DNA from 2 places in the Citrobacter sp. RHB25-C09 genome. Region 1 is predicted to be linked to the other one. Evidence: predicted binding sites of a transcription regulator. Region 1 holds the regulator's gene; the other holds the start of a gene.
The links. Region 1 encodes CRP, which controls carbon source genes, mostly activating them, when cyclic AMP is high. Its sites were predicted from a motif close to ATGTGANNNNNNTCACAT; they were not measured.
Positions count from the first base shown of each region.

Region 2: cdd (cytidine deaminase) is a predicted target of CRP. The motif match lies at 4,204-4,221, and genes of this name have one in related genera.

Region 1 covers NZ_CP057483.1:379,543-387,204, reverse strand. Annotated here, with positions in the region: gene HVY19_RS01735 (DUF1493 family protein) at 1-112, opposite strand, end outside; gene HVY19_RS01730 (STM2901 family protein) at 112-564, opposite strand; gene HVY19_RS01725 (hydrolase) at 793-1,809, shown strand; gene HVY19_RS01720 (YheU family protein) at 1,812-2,030, shown strand; gene HVY19_RS01715 (phosphoribulokinase) at 2,083-2,952, shown strand; gene HVY19_RS01710 (OsmC family protein) at 3,048-3,452, opposite strand; gene crp (cAMP-activated global transcriptional regulator CRP) at 3,759-4,391, shown strand; gene HVY19_RS01700 (YccS/YhfK family putative transporter) at 4,443-6,530, shown strand; gene HVY19_RS01695 (aspartate aminotransferase family protein) at 6,549-7,662, opposite strand, start outside.
Region 2 covers NZ_CP057483.1:2,796,640-2,804,301, forward strand. Annotated here, with positions in the region: gene gtdA (gentisate 1,2-dioxygenase) at 1-502, opposite strand, end outside; gene HVY19_RS13110 (aromatic acid/H+ symport family MFS transporter) at 514-1,872, opposite strand; gene HVY19_RS13115 (LysR substrate-binding domain-containing protein) at 1,999-2,907, shown strand; gene HVY19_RS13120 (CidA/LrgA family protein) at 3,060-3,458, shown strand; gene HVY19_RS13125 (CidB/LrgB family autolysis modulator) at 3,455-4,150, shown strand; gene cdd (cytidine deaminase) at 4,280-5,164, shown strand; gene sanA (outer membrane permeability protein SanA) at 5,404-6,114, shown strand; gene HVY19_RS13140 (DUF2542 family protein) at 6,127-6,366, shown strand; gene mglC (galactose/methyl galactoside ABC transporter permease MglC) at 6,414-7,424, opposite strand; gene mglA (galactose/methyl galactoside ABC transporter ATP-binding protein MglA) at 7,440-7,662, opposite strand, start outside.

The sequences.
Region 1 (7,662 bases):
GGACCAGGTTAAAATGTTCCTGGAATGTCCATTCTTTCTTCGCGGGACGCTTACAATCGCTGTAATTCTCAGTGACATAATGTAAAAATTCTTTCTCATCAGGTAGTAACATTAAAAATACATCCAGGCAATCCGATCATTCGGTCGGGCTATAAGATTGAATTTCTGTTTTGTCTCTCTGGCAACGATGGCAAAAACAATGACGGCCTGCGAATAGCCAAAATACGGAACGGCTCGACCCACTGCTGTTCCAATCTTGTTCGTATGCCTTGATTTCCCAATACCAATAGTCGTTTCCACCCTCATTCCTCCCGGGAAACGAGCATCCTTAAAAATTCTACGAGCAAGCTTTGATGCTATGCTGGTCCTGGAGCCGGATGCCCCCAGCACCTTCCGTTTTGGCACTAAAGGTTGCCCCGCCAGAATGGTTGCCGCTGTCTCGACAGATATTCCGGTATGATTCGCCAGACTTTCAGCAAAAATCAGCCAGAATAGCTCTTGCGGTGTGACATTCGCATTACCATGATAGAAATATGTGCCACCCAGTTCTTCTACGGTATCCATTCCTGAACCCTGTAAGTAATTTGCACTAAATTAACCCCATGATAAGAATAAGGATAATTAAGAAACGATTTTTCAGACAATATAAACCCACTGAAATCAAGGATGCGTATAACATAAGTGTTCTCTTAACATCATTCGCAAATTTCACGGTTGTGATACATATTGGCTAACCCGCGAGAGTTCCGCGCGGTATAGTGGTCCATTAAGATTATTACTTGCTCTGGTGCTATGGTTGAAATCACCCCAACAGAAATGACCCCGACCACTGAGGATTCGCGCGATTTCCGCCCGATGCGTGGTATCAGTAACCGCCATTTGCAGACCATGCTGCCGCGCCTGTTCCGTCGGAAGGTGAAGTTCGAGGCCCACTGGCAGCGTCTGGAATTACCCGACGGCGACTTTGTCGATCTGGCCTGGAGCGAAGATCCACAGCAGGCGAAGCACAAACCGCGCCTGGTGGTATTTCATGGCCTTGAAGGCAGCCTGAACAGCCCTTATGCGCACGGGCTTATTGAAGCGGCAAAAAATCGCGGCTGGCTTGGGGTGGTGATGCACTTTCGCGGCTGTAGCGGCGAACCGAATCGCCTGAATCGTATTTATCATTCTGGTGAAACAGAAGACGGCTCCTGGTTCTTAGGCTGGTTGCAAAGAGAGTTCGGTAAGGTTCCTACCGCTGCCGTTGGCTATTCTCTCGGCGGCAATATGCTGGCATGCCTGCTGGCAAAAGAGGGGAGTAACATCCCGTTGGATGCCGCCGTGATCGTCTCCGCCCCCTTTGTTCTGGAAGCGTGCAGTTATCATATGGACAAAGGCTTTTCCCGCGTTTATCAGCGCTATCTGCTTAACCTGTTGAAGGCCAACGCGTCGCGTAAACTGGCGGCCTATCCAGGCTCGCTGCCGGTAAGTCTGGCACAGTTAAAATCCTTGCGCCGTATCCGCGAATTTGACGATCTCATCACCGCCAAAATCCACGGATTCGCCGATGCTATTGACTACTATCGTCAATGTAGCGCCATGCCATTGCTCAGTGAGATCGCCATTCCGACGCTCATTATCCATGCTAAGGACGATCCGTTTATGGACCACCACGTAATCCCAAAAGCGGAAGATTTACCGTCACAGGTGGAATATCAACTTACCAAGCATGGCGGTCACGTTGGGTTTATTAGCGGCACGTTGCGTCGGCCTGAGATGTGGCTGGAGTCGCGCATTCCCGAGTGGCTGACACCATACCTGGAGGAATAACCATGCAGATCCCCTGGCAAGACCTCTCCCCCGAAACGCTGGAAAATCTGATAGAAAGCTTTGTGTTGCGCGAAGGCACCGACTATGGTGAACATGAACGTACCCTTGAGCAAAAAGTCGCCGACGTCAAACGCCAACTCCAGTGCGGAGAAGCGGTACTGGTATGGTCTGAACTGCACGAAACGGTCAATATTATGCCGCGAAAACAGTTCCGCGAATAACTCGCCCCGTCGGCGGACGACACTATAATTACAACGAATTCATGGAGTTGTTATGTCTGCCAAACATCCGGTGATTGCAGTAACAGGATCCAGTGGCGCGGGGACCACCACCACCAGCCTCGCGTTTCGTAAAATTTTTGCCCAGTTAAATCTGCGCGCAGCCGAGGTGGAAGGCGACAGTTTTCATCGCTATACCCGTCCGGAGATGGACATGGCGATCCGCAAGGCGCGAGACGCCGGGCGGCATATCAGCTATTTTGGTCCCGAAGCCAACGACTTTGGCCTACTGGAACAAACCTTTATTGAATACGGGCAGACGGGCAAAGGCCAGTCGCGCAAGTACCTGCACACCTACGACGAAGCTGTACCGTGGAATCAGGTGCCGGGTACGTTTACCCCCTGGCAGCCTCTGCCGGAGCCCACAGATGTGCTGTTCTATGAAGGGCTACACGGCGGCGTAGTGACGCCACAGCACGAAGTCGCAAGTCATGTGGATCTGCTGGTGGGCGTAGTGCCCATCGTTAACCTGGAGTGGATCCAAAAATTAATCCGCGACACGGGTGAACGCGGTCATTCCCGCGAAGCAGTGATGGACTCCGTGGTCCGGTCCATGGATGACTATATCAATTACATCACCCCACAGTTTTCCCGCACGCATATTAACTTCCAGCGCGTCCCTACGGTAGATACTTCCAACCCGTTCGCGGCGAGAGGTATTCCGTCACTGGATGAAAGCTTTGTCGTGATTCATTTTCGTAATCTTGAGGGGATCGATTTCCCCTGGCTGTTGGCGATGCTGCAGGGCTCATTCATTTCGCATATCAATACATTAGTGGTGCCGGGCGGCAAGATGGGGCTGGCAATGGAACTGATTATGCTGCCGCTGGTACAGCGACTGATGGAAGGCAAAAAAATCGAGTAAAGTGAGGTTTGCCGGATGGCGGCTACGCCTTATCCGGCCTACAAAACGACGCCTGCTGTAGGCCTGATAAGCGCAGCGCCATCAGGCACTGACCATTACGCCGCAATCACTTCATACGAATGGGTAATGTTGACGGCTTTTTCCAGCATCAGCGCCACAGAACAATACTTCTCCGCAGAGAGATCCACCGCACGTGCGACGGCGGCATCTTTCAGCTCATTGCCGGTCACAATAAAGTGCAGATTAATATGGGTGAACAGGCGTGGTGCTTCTTCACGACGTTCAGACGTCAGTTTGACTTCACAGTTGGTCACATCCTGACGGCCTTTCTGCAGGATAGAAACGACATCAATCGCGCTACATCCCCCCGCCGCCATCAGCACCATTTCCATCGGACTGGGGGCTTTGTCACCTGAATTACCGTCCATCAAAATCTGGTGCCCGGAAGCGGACTCCCCAAGGAAGGTTAAACCCTCAACCCATTTAACACGCGCTTGCATAATTTTTAACTCCAGTGCGTTAATTTTCCTTACAGATTACGCGCACATAACAATTCTCGCAACGGAAGGCGACCTGCGTCATGCTGAAGCGAGACACCAGGAGACACACGGCTAAAGCTATGCTAAAACAGTCAGGATGCTACAGTAATATATTGACGTACCACATGTATGCAGAGGACATCAATTTACAGGCTGAAGTTCGTTTTTGTCGGCCTCTTCCCAGGATTCGGGAAGCATTTTTTTGCAAACCCAGAGCAGCGACTTTTTCTGACTCTGGAGACAGCTTATAACAGAGGATAATCGCGCATGGTGCTTGGCAAACCGCAAACAGACCCGACTCTCGAATGGTTCTTGTCTCATTGCCACATTCATAAGTACCCGTCGAAGAGCACGCTGATTCACCAGGGTGAAAAAGCGGAAACGTTGTACTACATCGTTAAAGGCTCAGTGGCTGTGTTGATTAAAGATGAGGAAGGGAAAGAAATGATCCTTTCTTATCTGAATCAGGGTGATTTTATTGGCGAATTGGGCCTGTTTGAAGAAGGCCAGGAACGTAGCGCATGGGTACGTGCTAAAACAGCATGTGAAGTGGCTGAGATTTCCTACAAAAAATTCCGCCAGTTGATTCAGGTAAACCCGGATATTCTGATGCGCCTGTCTTCTCAGATGGCTCGTCGTCTGCAAGTTACATCTGAAAAAGTCGGTAACCTGGCTTTCCTCGACGTAACCGGTCGTATCGCCCAGACTCTGCTGAACCTGGCGAAACAACCAGATGCGATGACTCACCCGGATGGCATGCAGATCAAAATCACTCGCCAGGAGATTGGTCAAATCGTTGGCTGCTCTCGTGAAACCGTTGGTCGTATCCTGAAAATGCTGGAAGATCAGAATCTGATCTCCGCACACGGTAAGACTATCGTCGTTTACGGTACACGTTAATTCCGTCGAAACGGTGCGTTACTGTGTAGCGCGCCGTTTTTTGTTTTACCCATGTGGCGCAGACTGATTTATCACCCGGAGATCAACTACGCACTACGCCAAACGTTGGTGTTGTGTTTACCTGTGGGCATCGGGCTGTTCATTGGTCAGTTACATCTGGGCTTACTCTTTGCTCTCGTCCCCGCCTGCTGCAATATCGCCGGGCTCGACACTCCACATAAGCGCTTCTTCAAACGTCTGATCATTGGCGCATCGCTGTTTGCCGGATGCAGTCTGGTGATGCAACTGCTGTTGTTTCAGGACGTCCCCCTGCCGTTGATCCTGACCGGGCTAACGCTGACTCTCGGCGTCACGGCAGAGTTAAGCGCGCTCCACGCCAGGCTGCTTCCGGCGTCGCTGATCGCCGCGATTTTCACGCTGAGTCTGGCCGGGAATATGCCGGTCTGGGAACCACTGCTCATCTATGCCCTGGGCACCTTATGGTACGGATTGTTCAACTGGTTCTGGCTCTGGCTATGGCGTGAACAACCCCTACGTGAGTCGCTTAGCCTGCTATACCGTGAACTCGCCGATTATTGTGAAGCGAAATACAGCATGCTGACACAGCATACCGATCCGGAAAAAGCCCTGCCGCCGCTGCTGGCCCGGCAACAGAAAGCCGTCGATCTGATTACCCAGTGCTATCAGCAAATGCATATGCTTTCCGCGCATCGCAATAATGACTACAAGCGAATGCTGCGCGCATTTCAGGAAGCACTTGATCTGCAGGAGCATATCTCGGTCAGTCTGCATCAGCCGGAGGAGGTACAGAAGCTGGTCGAACGCAGCCATGCGGAACAGGTCATCCGCTGGAACGCGCAGGTTATCGCAGCCCGTCTGCGGGTGTTAGCCGATGATATTCTTTATCACCGTCTGCCAACGCGATTTTCCATGGAAAAGCAGCTTGGTGCTCTTGAGAAAATCGCTAATCAACATCCTGACAATCCGGTGGGACAGTTCTGTTACTGGCACTTTAGCCGTATCGCCAGGGTGCTGCGCACCCAACGCCCGCTGTATCCCCGCGATCTCATGGCCGATAAGCAGCGGCGTCTACCGCTGCTGCCCGCATTGAAAAACTACCTTTCGTTGAAATCGCCGGCGTTGCGTAATGCCGGGCGCATCAGCGTAATGTTAAGCGTTGCCAGCCTGATGGGAACCGCGCTGCATCTGCCGAAACCCTACTGGATACTGATGACGGTGTTGTTTGTTACCCAAAACGGTTACGGGGCAACGCGTGTACGTATTCTGCACCGCTGCGCTGGGACGCTGGTGGGGCTGATCGTAGCCGGCGCCACGCTGCACTTTCATATTCCGGAGGGGTATACGCTGTTGTTGATGCTGCTCATTACCCTGGTGAGTTATCTGACGATCCGCAAAAATTACGGCTGGGCAACGGTTGGGTTTACGGTGACGGCAGTATATACCCTGCAACTGCTGACGCTGGATGGCGAGCAGTTCATCATTCCTCGCTTTGTCGATACGATTATTGGCTGTCTGATCGCGTTTGGCGGCACCGTCTGGCTGTGGCCACAATGGCAGAGCGGCCTGCTGCGCAAAAATGCCCACGATGCGCTTGAGGCCGACCAGGAGGCCATTCGCCTGATCCTGAGTGACGATCCGCAGGCCACACCGCTGGCGTATCAGCGGATGCGAGTCAATCAGGCGCACAATACGCTATTTAACTCGCTGAACCAGGCCATGCAGGAGCCGGGCTTTAACAAACACTATCTGGACGATATGAAGCTATGGGTTACGCACAGCCAGTTTATCGTCGAGCACATTAATGCCATGACGACGCTGGCGCGCGAGCACACGATGCTGACTCCAGACCTGGCGAAGCGGTATCTGCAATCGTGTGAAATCGCGCTACAGCGCTGTCAGCAGAGGCTGGAGTATGACGGGCCGGGTAGTTCGGGAGATGTGAATATTCTGGAAGCACCGGAGATGCCGCCCCACGGCTCGTTAAGCACCCTGGAACAGCATCTACAACGGATTCTGGGACATCTGAACACCATGCACACAATATCCTCAGTGGCCTGGCGTCAACGCCCACATCATGGGATCTGGCTCAGTCGTCGACTACGGGATATGAAAAGTTAACGCAACGCCTTATCCGGCCTACAAACCTAAGACCTTCGCCACCGCCTGGGCAAAACGCGCCATCCCTTCATCGATATCCGCGTCATCCACCACCAGCGACGGAGCGAAACGCATCACATCCGGTCCAGCGTTAAGAACCATTACGCCCGCATCGGCTGCGGCATAGAGGAAATCACGCGCCCGACCTTTAAACTGCGGCTTCAACTCTGCACCAATCAGCAGGCCCATACCGCGAATATCGCTGAACACGTCATAATGTGCATCGATATCCTGTAAATGCTGGACGAATCTTTGCCGCTTCGCCACAACACCGTTCAGTACGTCCGCCGTATTGATAATATCAAATGCCGCCTCTGCCACCGCACAGGCCAGCGGATTACCGCCATACGTGGAGCCATGTGAACCGACGTGAAACGCCGAGGCAATGTCCTGCGTGGTCAGCACGGCACTAACCGGGAAGCCCCCGCCCAGCGCTTTGGCACTGGTGAGAATGTCCGGCGTTACGCCATAGTGCATATAGGCAAAGAGATCGCCAGTACGCCCCATCCCGCTTTGTACTTCATCAAACACCAGCAGCGCCTGATGCTGATTGCAGAGTTCGCGCAATCCTTGCAGGAATTCCGGCGTGGCGGCAAGCACACCGCCTTCTCCCTGCACCGGTTCAACCACCACCGCGCAGGTATGGTCATCCATCACCGCTTTCACTGCATGCAGGTCGTTGAATGGCACGTGTACAATATCCGCCGGTTTGGGTCCAAAGCCGTCCGAATACTTTGGCTGACCGCCCACGCTTACAGTAAACAACGAGCGACCATGGAAGGCGTTATGGAAGGCAATGATTTTTGTTTTGAATGGGCTGTGACGCACGCAGGCGTAATGACGCGCCAGCTTAAAGGCCGTTTCGTTCGCTTCGGTACCGGAGTTCATAAATAGCACGCGCTCGGCAAACGTGGCATCAATGATCTTTCGGCCCAGGCGCAGCGCCGGTTCGTTGGTGAAAACATTGCTGGTATGCCAGAGCGTTTCCCCCTGGGTTTTCAGCGCATCCACCAGCGCCGGATGGCAGTGCCCCAGCGCGGTTACGGCAATCCCCCCGGCGAAATCAATGTAATCTTTACCTTGCTGATCCCAG
Region 2 (7,662 bases), 2.0 Mb from region 1:
GCGGCAGATCCAGCCCGTCCAGCCAGACCACCGGTTCATTGCCCGGGTTGCCGTGATCGTGCCACTGCCATTGCGGGGTCAGAATGAAATCGCCTTCATGCATCTGCGTCCGCTCGCCGTCAACGGCCGTGAACGCCCCTTTCCCTTCAACGATAAAGCGCAGGGCCGACTGGTTATGGCGATGGCTCGGTGCCACTTCGCCGGGCATGATCAGCTGTAATCCCGCATACAGCGTCGAGGTGATTGACGACTGGCCGCGCAGCATTGGGTTTTCCAGCACCAGCACGCGGCGTACCGCCTCTTTCGCGCCAATCAGATTGCCGCTTTCCAGCAGCAGCGGGCGAATTTCCTGGTAGTTCCAGTACGCCGGAGCACAGTTCGCATTCGGCGTTTGCGGCACCAGGTGGTGTAACGATTCCCACAGCGGCGTCAGGTTTTGACCAGAAATATGCTGGTAGAACTGCTGACGGTTGTTTTTAACATCCTGATTGTGTTCAGACATAGGGATTCTCCTTATTCGTTCACGACGCCCGCACGAGGCAGGGTGTCAGGGACAGAGGCCGACTGGCGGACAGCAACCGTCAGCAGGGTAAGCATTACCGCGCTGATAGCCGCCGGCACGGCGATAATGAAAAACAGGGTATCGAATGAGAAATTCATCGCCATCATCACCCCGCCGGAAAGCGAGCCGACAATCGCGCCGCAGCGGCCGATAGCATTAGCCCAGCTCACGCCCGTCGCGCGGCTTTGGGTCGGATAAAGCGTGGCGGTTAAGGCGTTCAGGCCAACCTGGGATCCGCTGATACCCACGCCGGTACCGAAGATCGCCAGCGCCATCAGCCAAAGGCCGTTTTCACTCAGACCAATCATGACGATGCATACCGCCCCCAGCGCATAGCTCACGGCCAGCACCCGGAACGGGTTGTGCTTATCCATCAGCACTCCCAGCGCCAGCGCGCCCAGCGTTCCGCCGATCTGGAAGGCCGCAGTGACCCAGGAAGCCTGTTGCAGGTTAATACCGCGATGGTTCAGCAGCGTCGGCATCCAGCTTGAGAGAAGATAGATAATTAACAGACTCATAAAGAACACCACCCATAACATGAGGGTAATGGGCAACTGACGCCCGGCAAAAAGCTGGCGGATGCTGCCTTTTGCCACGGCGGCGGTTTCGTTGAGCCAGAAATGAGTGTTGTCGTGGCGCTCCCCGGTCATAGCGCTGACCGTTTTGGCAATGGTCTCCTGCGGCAACTGGCGACGAACCTGCCAGCGCGGCGACTCCGGCAGTACGGCCAGCAGCACGAAGAACAGCATCAGGGGCAGCACGCCGCCGAGCACTAAAATCCCATGCCAGCCGATAGTCGGTACCAACTGTGCGCTGACAATCCCGCCCATTGCCGAACCCAGCGTAAAGCCGCAAAACATGAGCGTCACCAGCGCGCCGCGACGGCGCGCAGGCAGATATTCGGAGGTCATGGTAATGGTATTGGGCATCGCGCCGCCCAGCCCGAGGCCGGTCAGAAAGCGCAGAATAACCAGCGTTTGCAGATCCGGCGAGAATGCCGACAGCAGGCTGAGCGCGCCGAAGAGGAATACGCAAAGCTCAATGACCCGTTTGCGACCAAAGCGGTCCGAAAGCGGCCCACAGAGCAGCGCGCCCGCCGTCAGCCCCAGCAACCCCGAACCAAATAGCGGGGCCAGATCGCCGGCGGTCAGTTGCCAGTGGGTACGAATATCCGGGGCGATAAATCCAATTGCGGCGGTATCGAATCCGTCGAGCATTACCACCAGAAAGCAGCAGATGATGACCCGCCAGTGGATCTTGCCGACGGGTGCAGCATCGATCAGCGCTTGTAGTTCACGTCGTTGAATCATTGTGAATGCCTCGGTGCAGGGAGAGAAAGAGGTTCTTTTGTTTTTGGTATGTTACGAGTTTGTAGATTGGGCGATAAAATGTACAATGGCATTTCATGCAGAGACATAACCTGGGGGTTATAGCAAATGGCAAACTGGGCGCAAAAACTCAAACTGCATCACCTGCAAATGCTGATGGCTCTAGGCGAACAGGGAAATCTGACGCACGTCGCCCGGATGATGAATATCACCCAGCCCGCGCTGTCAAAATGGCTATCACAGCTTGAAGATGAGATTGGGATCACGCTTTTCGAGCGTCACAGTAAAGGCCTGCGCCCGTCAGAAGGGGGGAAATTACTGCTGCAACATGCCCAGCGTTTAATTAACGATCTGGAACGCTCACAGTATGAAATGGCACGCTTTAAGGAAGGCGGGCTGGTGGGCAGCCTGAAAATCGGCTGTTCGCCGGTAGCGACCGACTGCGTATCACAGGCGATTCTCGGCCTGCTGGAAGAAATGCCAACGCTGCATCTGAACATAGAAGAAAAAGTGATGACCCCGCTGCTGCACGACCTGCTTGCCGGTTCGGTCGATGTGGTCGTTGGCCGCGTTGGCGGGCGCGCGTTACAGCTGCCCCTCAATTATCAGGTGCTTTACACCGAACCCGTCTGCTTTGTCGCCCGTCCAAACCATCCGCTGGCGAAGCACGCGACGCTGAGCTGGAGCGAACTCGCCAACTGGCGCTGGATAGTCTGGCCAACGGGCACGCCTATCCGCATTAGTATCGATAATGCTCTGGTCGATAATGGCGTTATGCTGCCGGAAAACACTATTGAATCGGCGTCGATGAACGTCAGCACCAACCTGCTGCAAAGCAGCGATATGATCTCTATTCTTTCTTTACGTCTGGCGCAACGCTATGCCAGCCAGGGTCAGTTGGTGATCCTCAATCTGCCGAAGATCGAACAAAAAGGCAGCGTCGGGGTGTTCTGGAGGAAAAATGAAACGCCTTCCGCTGCGCTGAGCCGCTTTCTGCATTTTCTGGCACAGGTTTAACGCAATTCACGGAGTTACCTGACGTTACCGCTGTCTATCATTGCCATGCGCAGAATTCATGATGTGATCGATAGCACAGTTTCAGGTTTAATTGTATGATGATTGAAAGCCTGTCCTACCAGGCGTCGTTGTTGACGTCAAGGAATTACACCATGAGTAAGTCATTGAATATCATCTGGCAATATTTGCGCGCGTTTGCGCTGATTTATGCCTGCCTGTATGCAGGCATTTTTATCGCGTCACTGCTGCCCGTCGCCATTTCCGGCAGTATTATTGGCATGCTTATCCTGTTTGTTCTGCTGGCCTTGCAGATTATCCCCGCCAAATGGGTTAATCCCGGTTGCTACGTACTGATCCGCTATATGGCGCTGCTGTTTGTGCCAATTGGCGTCGGCGTGATGCAGTACTTTGATCTGCTACGCGCGCAGTTCGGCCCGGTGGTTGTCTCCTGCGCCATTAGCACGCTGGTGGTCTTTCTGGTGGTGAGCTGGAGTTCGCACCTGGTCCACGGCGAGCGCAAAGTCGTGGGTCAGAAAGGAGCAGATAAATGATGGCATCAATCTGGTGGTCATTACCCCTGACCTTAGCCGTCTTTTTTGGCGCACGTAAACTGGCAGTACGCTTCAAGTTTCCCTTACTTAACCCGCTACTGGTGGCGATGGTGGTCATCATCCCTTTCCTTCTCATCACGGGTATTCCTTACCAGAGCTATTTTAAAGGCAGCGAGGTGCTTAACGATCTGCTGCAACCTGCGGTTGTTGCGCTGGCCTACCCTTTGTATGAACAGTTGCACCAGATCCGCGCCCGTTGGAAATCCATCATCACCATCTGTTTCGTGGGCAGCATTGTGGCAATGGTCACCGGTACTGGCGTCGCGTTGCTGATGGGCGCAACGCCTGAGATTGCCGCGTCGGTATTGCCGAAGTCCGTCACCACGCCAATAGCCATGGCGGTAGGCGGCAGCATCGGTGGTATTCCAGCGGTGAGCGCGGTTTGCGTGATTTTCGTCGGTATTCTCGGTGCCGTCTTTGGCCATACGTTGCTCAACGCAATGCGTATTCGCACCAAGGCCGCGCGCGGTCTGGCGATGGGTACCGCTTCCCACGCCCTGGGTACCGCGCGTTGCGCCGAGCTTGATTATCAGGAAGGCGCGTTCAGCTCGCTGGCGCTGGTGATCTGCGGAATTATAACCTCGCTGATTGCCCCGTTTTTATTTCCGATAATTCTCGCTGTTTTTGGCTAAAATTTGCGATGGTTCGCGCAATTTTGATTTTTGTTTCATAAGTTGCAATCACAATGAGATGTTGATCACGTATAAAGACGAAACAGGCTCGTACACTACGATCCCATTACATTGTTATGAGGCAACGCCATGCACCCACGTTTTCACACTGCGTTCAGCCAACTGGCGGAAAATTTGCAATCAGCACTGGCCCCCATTCTCGCGGAAGAACATTTCCCCGCGTCGCTGACCGCTGAGCAGGTGTCGACGCTGAAAAGCGCGACAGGACTGGATGAGGACGCGCTGGCCTTCGCTTTGCTTCCGCTGGCTGCGGCCTGTGCGCGAACTCCGCTATCGAATTTTAACGTAGGCGCAATTGCGCGCGGCGTTAGCGGCGTCTGGTATTTCGGCGGCAATATGGAGTTCCTGGGCGCCACCATGCAGCAAACCGTTCACGCCGAACAAAGCGCCATTAGCCACGCGTGGATGCGTGGTGAAAAAGGACTCGCGGCAATTACGGTTAACTACACGCCTTGTGGCCACTGCCGTCAGTTTATGAACGAATTAAACAGCGGTCTGGCGCTGCGCATCCATCTGCCGGGTCGTGAACCGCACACCCTGCGTGACTATTTGCCAGACGCTTTCGGGCCAAAAGATCTGGAGATCAAAACCCTGCTGATGGACGAGCAAAACCATGGCTTTGCCCTGCAAGGCGATGCGTTAACCCAGGCTGCCATTGCCGCCGCCAACCGTTGCCATATGCCTTACAGTAAATCGCCCAGTGGCGTCGCGCTGGAGTGTAACGATGGCCGTATCTTTACGGGCAGTTATGCGGAAAATGCCGCGTTTAACCCGACGTTGCCGCCGCTGCAAGGCGCGCTGAACCTGCTCAGCCTGAACGGCTATGACTATCCGGATATTAAGCGGGCCATTCTGGCGGAAAAAGCCGACGCGCCGTTGATTCAGTGGGACGCCACCGCCGCGACGTTGAAAGCGTTAGGTTGCAGTAATATTGATCGCGTGCTGTTGGGATAATCTTGTGTTCCAGTAATGCCGGATGGCGGCGCTCACGCGCCTTATCCGGCCTACAAACTGCGCCGTGCCCGTAGGCCTGATAAGCACAGCGCCATCAGGCAATGCTGACGCACCGTATCCGGCCTACATGCCTTGATCCAAATTGCTGAAAATACCCCCAATCAGGCTGCTGTTTCTTGCGCTACGCCTTCGTGTACAGTAGCCTGAATGCACTTTCATCCTCTGACTGAGTTTCCTTCATGTTAAAGCGCGTTTTCTACAGCCTGTTAGTCCTGATCGGCTTGCTGCTGTTGACTGCGCTTGGCCTCGATCGCTGGATGAGCTGGAAAACTGCGCCTTATATTTATGATGAATTGCAGGACCTGCCCTACCGCCAGGTGGGGGTTGTGCTTGGCACCGCCAAATATTACCGTACCGGGGTCATCAATCAGTATTACCGTTACCGAATTCAGGGTGCGCTGAACGCCTATAACAGCGGCAAAGTGAACTATTTGCTGCTCAGCGGTGACAACGCTCTGCAAAGCTACAACGAGCCGATGACGATGCGAAAAGATCTGATTGCTGCTGGCGTCGATCCTGCCGATATCGTACTGGACTACGCCGGTTTCCGCACCCTCGACTCCATAGTACGTACCCGTAAAGTCTTCGATACCAATGATTTCATTATCATTACCCAGCGTTTTCACTGCGAACGAGCCTTGTTTATCGCTTTGCATATGGGGATTCAGGCGCAGTGTTATGCTGTGCCGTCACCGAAAGATATGCTGACGGTACGCGTTCGTGAATTTGGCGCGCGTTTTGGCGCCCTGGCGGACCTCTATCTGTTTAAGCGTGAGCCGCGTTTCTTAGGGCCGCTCGTCCCGATTCCAGCACCGCATCAGGTACCCGATAATGCGCAGGGATATCCCGCGGTGACACCAGAACAATTGCTTGAACAGCAAAAAAAATAAAAGGAAACAAGCATGGAAGGGAAAGCGATATTTATCGTCATTGGCGTACTGATGATTGTGGCGTGGACATTCAGAGAAGGCATTAAGGGTCTGCGCTCAGGTACCGTTGAGAAAACGGAAAAGGGCAAGGAAGAACCCCTGATCATCCAGCGCACCACACAACCCGGCGTCTTCTGGACCTGGATCACCGTCTATTTCGGCATCGCGCTGGGGGCGTTGCTCACCGGCATCTGGCTCTTGTTTATCAAATAAAAAAACCGGCGCAGAGCACTCTGCGCCGGTTTCTCCATTACGAAGAATTACTTCTTACGCGCGTACTTCAGGGAGTCCAGCGCAACGGCGAAGATAATAATTCCGCCCTTAATAATGTACTGCCAGTATGGGTTAACGCCGATGTAGGTCAGGCCGTAGTTGATGACGGTAAAGATAATCACACCGGTCACTACGCCAAGTACAGTGCCTACCCCGCCGCTGAACGATACGCCACCCACGACGCACGCGGCAATCGCATCCAGTTCATACATAAAGCCGAGGTTGTTTGTCGCTGAGCCGATACGTCCCGCTTCCAGCAAGCCGCCGAAGGCATAGAACACACCAGAGAGCGCGTAGATCATCAGCAGGTTCAGGGCTACGTTAACGCCAGACACTTTTGCTGCTTCCGGGTTACCGCCGATAGCAAAAATATTTTTACCGAAGCGCGTTTTGTTCCACAGCACCCAGACAAACGCAACGGCGATCAGCGCATAGAACGTAATGTATGACAGCCTGAAACTTCCCATGGCTATAAAGCCCTGGGCAAAGGTCGAGAAGCCGCTGTCAAAGCCCGAAATCGGCGATGCGCCCACGAAGTCGTAATACAGGGAGTTGATACCGTAAACGATAATCATCGTACCCAGCGTGGTGATAAACGGCGTCACGTTCAGATACGCGATGATAATACCGTTAACCAGACCGATCACTGCGCCGATGGCACAGACAATCAGGATCACCAGCGCAATAGGCATAGTGGCCATTTCCGGGAACACTTTGTTAGCGTTCTCCATTGACTGTAGCAGCGTTGCCGCAACCACTGCCGCCAGCCCGACCTGACGACCTGCTGACAGGTCCGTCCCCTGGGTGACAATAAGACCGGCAACGCCCAGCGCGATGATGATACGCACAGAGGATTGGGTCAGAATGTTACTTAAGTTAAGCAGACTTAAGAAAGTGGGATCCTGGAAAATAATAATCGCCAGCAAGACTAAAAGAACGACGTAAATACCGCCTTCTTTCAGATAAGTAAGAAAACTTTTCTTATTTAACGCACTCATGAGGAGCCCCTGATCTTAAAGGTGCAAAGACGCAAGACGCAGAATTTCGTTTTGCGTAGTCGTTTTAGTATCAACAATTCCAGAAACGAGTCCGTTACTCATCACCAGAATACGATCTGTTATCCCTAACAATTCCGGCATTTCAGAGGAGATAATAATAATCCCCTTACCTTTTTTCGCCAGTTCCGCGATTAACTGATAAATTTCAAATTTTGCCCCGACATCGATCCCACGGGTC